2 regions of the Desulfofundulus sp. genome follow, and region 2 is predicted to be linked to the other one. Evidence: riboswitches for the same ligand, from Rfam matches in the RefSeq annotation. Region 2 holds a riboswitch; the other holds the start of a gene.
What was found. Region 2 has a riboswitch for cyclic di-GMP ahead of flgB (flagellar basal body rod protein FlgB). Riboswitches for the same ligand answer to the same signal wherever they lie in the genome.

Region 1 (3,205 bases), on a different contig from region 2:
ATAGGTATCGGTGTGGAACCTTACTGGCGTAACCTGTTGCAGGGAAAATGCGGGGTCGGGTACATTTCCAGGTTCAATACCGATCACCTGCCGGTTAAAATTGGAGCCGAAGTTCGGGATTTCAGGGCGGAGGATTTTTTACCCAAAAAGCTAATTAAAGAAACGGACCTGTTTATGCAGTACGCCCTGGTGGCAGCCGGAGAAGCCCTCCAGGACGGCAGCCCTACCGGAAATCCGGAACGCATGGGAGTGGTCATGGGTACTGCCGTGGGAGGCATCACTACCATTACAGAATCGCAGGAGCGGCTCTGCCGTACCGGTTCCACCCGCATAAACCCCCATTTCATGCCCCGGATACTGGGCAACGTGGCTGCGGCGCAAATTGCCATTCTCCACGGGTTGAAGGGGCCAAGCCTGACCGTAAGTACCGCCTGTTCTTCAGGGGCAGATGCCGTGGGCACCGCACTCATGCTTTTGCAGCGCGGAGAGGCCGATGTCATGGTCGCCGTAGGGGCAGAGTCCATCATCTGTCCCCTGGTCATAGCCGGTCTTCATGCTGCCAGGGCCATCTCTACCCGCAACGACGCTCCGGAAAAGGCCAGCCGTCCCTTTGACCGCCGGCGGGACGGATTGGTGATGGGAGAGGGAGCTGGCGCGTTGATTCTGGAAACTCTTTCTCACGCTGAGCGCCGGGGCGCACGGATCAGGGCGGAATTAATCGGTTACGCCAACTTTGGTGACGGTTACCATACCACGGCACCCGAACCCGGCGGGAGGGGAGAAATCCTGTGCATGCGTAAAGCTCTGGAAAGGGCGGGCTTGACACCCGCAGACATTGACTATATTAACGCTCACGGAACCTCCACACCCCTGGGCGACCGAGTGGAAACTCTGGCCATCAAGGCTGTCTTTGGTTCCCGTGCTTTTCAGATTCCCATTAGCTCCACGAAGGGAGCTACGGGGCACCTGATGGGAGCCGGTGGCATAACCGAGTTAATAGCCTGTATCAAAGCTATCGAAGAAGGAATCATACCGCCTACCATCAATTACGAAGAACCGGATCCGGATTGTGACCTGGATTATGTGCCTAACATACCCCGCCGGGCAAGAGTGAGTGTGGCCATGTCCAATTCCTTCGGATTTGGAGGGCAGAACGCTTGCCTGGTGGTGCGGGAATTCAAATTCAGATGAGCCCATGTGGTTGGCTGAGTTCCATGAGCTTTGTCAGGAGGTCTGCAGCCAAGTATTCAGCTGGGCACTGGAACAGCTCGATACCCGCCTGATGAATGAACGTGACCGGAGCACCTGAAGGCCGCTGCCTTGAAGCTGATGTTTTTGAGCGGTGAGGTCTCATAACGGGAAAAATTTTTGTGGAGATACTTCCTGGATCCTGACACGGACCATCGGTTTTTCCAGAATTAAGAATTGCCATAAAAAGCTGAGAATGGTATAATTATACTACCCGAGAAAGGCAAACCCGTCGAAAGGCGGGGGCGCAAAGCCAAAGGGTCTAAGGCAGAGTACCGCTATGACAGCCGGCTGCCGGGACATTGGAGAAAAAGTCAGTTATCACTGGTAATTGTACTTGTAGAAATCCGTCCGGCTTCTGCGGGGTCAGGTGGATTTGCCGGCAGGTTTTGAGGCCAGGTGCTGGTACTTCGCCTTACTTCGGGAAGGAGGCGTTGACAATTAATGGTGAGCCCGGTGTATAGTAATTACTGGTATTCTGAATTGCTGGTAAATTACCTTCTGAGCCCCGGAGTATCTTCTTATTCTTACCAGCCAGTATTACCCATCAATGCAGTCGAGGAAATCCTGTTAAAAAATAACTGGGTTCAGCAACAACCTTCTCTGGTAACTAATAGTTTGGTTAGCTTGAATAATTACGCCCGTCAGCTTTGGGAGGCTTCCCAGCCTTTACAGCTCGGTACGACGGATAATGTGTTCCTGAAAAGGGTTGCTACTTCATCTGTTCCCGGTGCTGTTACTGCCCAAGCCCAACCAGGTGCCACTTTAGCCACTTACACCGTAACTGTAAGCCAGCTTGCCGCTGCCCAGCAGAATTTGGGCACGGCCCTGGCGAGCAATGCAGCTGCTGGACTTGCAGCGGGGACTTATACTTTTAGCCTTCAAGCAGGCGGCAAAACTTATACCATATCCTTTGCAGTTAACAGCGGGGATACCAACCTGACAGTGCTCAACAGTATGGCCAATGCCTTAAATGCTGCTGGCGCGCCAGTTACCGCTAAAGTAGCTACCGATACTGTAGCGGGTACCAGCCGCCTGGTTTTAACTGCTTCGAACACTGGTACCGGTAATGCTTTCACTTTAGCCGATATAACTGGCAATGCCGTGGCTTATACAGGGGCTAATACTGTCTCGGTTGCTGCAGCCAATGCGAGCTACACCGTAAACGGCATCCCTTACACCTCTCAAAGCAACACTGTCTACCTGGACAACCTGAAGCTCACCCTGAACCTCCTGGCTCCAGTATCCAGCGCCACCGTTACTGTCGCTCCCGATACCCAGGCTATAAGTACTGCTGTCAATAATTTTGTGGCAGCTTATAACAACTTGATTACCTTTACTGCTCAGAATTCCCAATATATAAGTCCCCAGATCGTGTCCAGCTTGAAACAAGCCTATAGCTATCAAGCCGCGAACCTGGCCGCCATAGGCATTACCCGGAATCCTGACGGTACCTTGGTTATTAACCAGTCTACCCTTACTAATGCTCTCCAAAGTAACCTTGGAGCGGTCGAGGCCGCCTTTAGCGGTGTAAATGGTTTGGCCGTAACAGCTGGTTTTGAAGCTCAACAAATTTTCACTGCTCCGTTAACTACCTTTATTAATCCTTTTTCTCTGGTGAGTACCACTGCTGGTGCGGCGAGTTACTACCCCCTTTATAACTGGATGGGACTATCAAATGCTGCAAGCTTGTGGTCTGTATTGCTGCCACCGGGTTCTCTTTTTAATCAGATAGTTTAGGAACCGGGCTCTTCGCTGATGGTACTGGTACGGACGATAGCGGAAGCCCTGGGTACGGCAGAAGCAGAAATGGCCGGACACCTTCCGGTGTGCCCGGCTTTTTCTTTCGTGAAACCACAACGGAAGGGGAAATAAGTATGCGGGGAGCGATAAAAGCTGCAGCGACTGCGGTACCCGCCGTTTTTGCAGCGGCGACCCCGGCGCTTGCTGCCACCGC
Region 2 (3,205 bases):
GTGCGACAACCATCCCGAGCCCCTGCCCGCCATTGCCGGGGGCAACCCCGTGAGGGAGACGTATCTTCCTTATGCCCGGCAGTGGATTGAAGAGGACGACATCGAAGCCGTCACCCGGGTATTGCGGGGCGACTGGCTGACTACGGGTCCGACACTGGCCGAATTTGAAAAGCAATTTGCCGCCCGGGTGGGTGCCCGTTATGCCGTGGCCTACTCCAGCGGGACGGCGGCCCTGCACGCAGCCTGTTTTGCCGCCGGTGTGGGCAGGGGTGACGAAGTGATTACCAGCCCCATCACTTTCGTGGCCAGCGCCAACTGCGCCCTTTACCTGGGGGCGAAACCCGTGTTTGCAGACATAGACCCGCGTACTTATAATATTGACCCGGTCGAAATAGAAAAAAAGATCACCCCGCACACAAAGGCGGTCATTCCCGTACATTTCACGGGACAGCCCTGCGATCTGGAAACCATTCACGCCCTGGCCCAAAAGCATAACCTTGTGGTCATAGAAGACGCCTGTCACGCCCTGGGGGCAGAATATAAGGGGCACCCCATCGGCTGCCTCAGCGATATGACCGTCTTCAGCTTCCACCCCGTGAAACACATCACGACGGGGGAAGGAGGAATGGTGACTACCAATTCTGATGAATTGTACCAGTGGCTGCTGCTTTTCCGCAACCACGGGATCACCCGGGACCGGGAATTGATGGTGGAGGACCAGGGCCCCTGGTACTACGAAATGCTGGATGTAGGGTTCAATTACCGCCTCACGGATATCCAGGCCGCCCTGGGTCTGAGCCAGCTGCGCAAGCTGGACCGCTTTCTTGCGCGCAGGCGCGAGATCGCCCTGACCTATAATGAAGCCTTTGCAGACCTGCCTGAAGTGGAAGTTCCTTATCAGGCCCCATACGGACGTTCGTCCTGGCACCTTTACGTGCTGGCCTTGAACCTGGACCTTCTGAGAGTGGGGAGGCGTGAGGTTTTCGAAGCCCTGCGGGCGGAAAACATCGGTGTGAATGTACATTACATGCCCGTGTACCGCCATCCGTACTACCGTTGGCTCGGAGACCCGGACAGCTGCAGTCTTTCCGGCTTTTACTGCGTCCACGCCGAAGAGCTGTACGAGCGCATTATCACCCTGCCCCTTTACCCGGCCATGAATGACGGGGACGTACGGGACGTAATTACGGCCGTGTGCAGGGTCATCGCCTGGGCACGAAAATGAAAGGCAATTTTCCGGTATTTTCGTGTATTCGACAGCTTTCGACCCAATTTCTATAACCCGTTCCGAGTTTTTTTATTTTTTTTGTGTTTTTTTCTTCTCCTAAGAAGGAGTTTGGGAGATCGTGTCAAATAAATTACCAATCAGCTGCCAAAGCCAGCCAAAAATTAGCACATTGTCCAGGGGCAAACTTCACCGAAAGGGAGGGACGCAAAGCCACGGGCCTACAGCGACTATTCGCCAGGGCAGCCGGGCTGCGACAATGTTTCCCGGCCGTCGGGTCGGTTTTTTGTTTGGGGAGGTGGTTTTTTGGACCTGTTTGCCAGTCCCATTCTGGTGGCACTGCAGAAGCAACTGGATGCATCGGCACTAACCCAGAAGGTGATTGCCAATAACGTGGCCAATGTGAATACACCGGGGTTTAAAAAATCTTCTGTCAGCTTCACTGAGGAACTACGGCGGGCGCTGGGGGAGGACGCACTGCCGCTGGTTACCAGCAGCCCCCGGCATATCGGGGCTCCGGTCCCGCTGGCCCGGGTCGAGCCCACGGTGGTGAAGGAGGAGGGCACCACCATGGGCTATAACGGCAATAACGTGGACATTGATCAGGAAATGGTAAACCTGGCCGCCAATGCTCTCACGTACCAGGCTGCCGCCCGGGCGCTGGGCGACCGCCTGTCCCTGTTGATCTACGTTATTCGAGGGAGGTAACAGACGGTGCCTTTATTAGATGTATTCGGCATCAGTGCCTCGGGCTTAACAGCTTCCAGGCTGTGGCTCGATATTACCGCCAACAATATTGCCAACCTGCAAACGGCGGGCAGGCCCAACGACCCTTTGAACCCGGCCTACCGCCGGAAAATTCCCGTGTTTGCCGAGAAACTGCAGCAGGCCCTGGACTCCCCGCCAGGCCAGCCCTCCTTCAACGCCGCTGGCGTCAGCGTGGAGGCGGTAGTTGAAGACCCATCCCCGCCCCGGCTCGTTTACGAACCTTCCCATCCCCTGGCCGATCCACGTACTGGCTACGTGGCTTATCCCAATATCAACATTGCCAATGAGATGGTCAGCATGATCGCAGCCACCCGGGCCTATGAAGCCAACGTTACGGTTTTGAACGCGGCCAAGGACATGGCCGTGAGAGCTCTGGAGATAGGCAGGAGCTGATGGTTTGTAATCAGCCGCGACAGACCGGGGCCGGCCCGAAACGGCTCGCGGTACATATCCCACGCGAAGCACTGGAGTAACAAAGATAACGATGAGTCCAAACAGGTTCGCTGAACGTTTAAATTGTTGACCGGGAGGAGACCAGATCGATGCAGGTTTTACCCGTATCTCCCATAACCCTGGTACCCACGGCAAGCCAGCCCGCAAAACCGGACGCCGCTGCCGGTGCCTCCGGTTTCGGCCGCATGCTTGAACGGGCGCTGGAAGAGGTCAACAACGCCCAGGTGCGGGCCGACCGGGTGGGCCTCGACTTCCTCACCGGACGGGTACAGGAACTGCACCAGGTTACCATCGCTATGGAAGAAGCACGCATTATGATGTCCCTGGCTGTTGAGGTGAGAAACAAAATAATCGATGCTTATCAAGAAATTTCGCGCATGCAGGTCTAAGGAGCTGTTTTAGTCGATGAACCCCAGTCAGATCCTGGCCCCCCTGAATGACCGGTGGCGGGGGTTACCCCGTTCCCGGCAGGTTCTTTTGGCCGCCGCTGCCGCGGGGCTGCTGGTAACCGTAATTTACCTGGTTGCACTTGTCACCCAACCACGGTACGCTCCCCTGTTCACCGGCCTCGAACCCAGGCAGGCTGGCAAAATCGCCGAAGAACTCAAAAACATGAAAATACCCTACCGGCTGGAAGATCAGGGAAGAACCATCACCGTACCGGAGGGACAGGTGTACGACACCAGAATCCAGCTGGCCAGCAAGGGGGTGCTGGCCGATTCAGGGGCAGGGTGGGAGCTTTTTGACCAGCAAAAGTTC

Region 1: it holds a riboswitch for cyclic di-GMP, as region 2 does, so the genes downstream of both, fliD (flagellar filament capping protein FliD) here and flgB (flagellar basal body rod protein FlgB) in region 2, are expected to answer to the same signal.

The regions. Positions count from the first base shown of each region.
Region 1 is NZ_JBNATZ010000249.1:38-3,242, reverse strand. It holds gene fabF (beta-ketoacyl-ACP synthase II) at 1-1,191, shown strand, start outside; cyclic di-GMP riboswitch class I at 1,461-1,547, shown strand; gene fliD (flagellar filament capping protein FliD) at 1,693-2,988, shown strand; partial or broken gene ACPLUI_RS12550 (hypothetical protein) at 2,985-3,205, opposite strand, start outside.
Region 2 is NZ_JBNATZ010000258.1:53-3,257, reverse strand. It holds gene pseC (UDP-4-amino-4,6-dideoxy-N-acetyl-beta-L-altrosamine transaminase) at 1-1,225, shown strand, start outside; cyclic di-GMP riboswitch class I at 1,397-1,484, shown strand; gene flgB (flagellar basal body rod protein FlgB) at 1,532-1,933, shown strand; gene flgC (flagellar basal body rod protein FlgC) at 1,940-2,386, shown strand; gene fliE (flagellar hook-basal body complex protein FliE) at 2,536-2,835, shown strand; partial or broken gene ACPLUI_RS12720 (flagellar M-ring protein FliF) at 2,852-3,205, shown strand, end outside.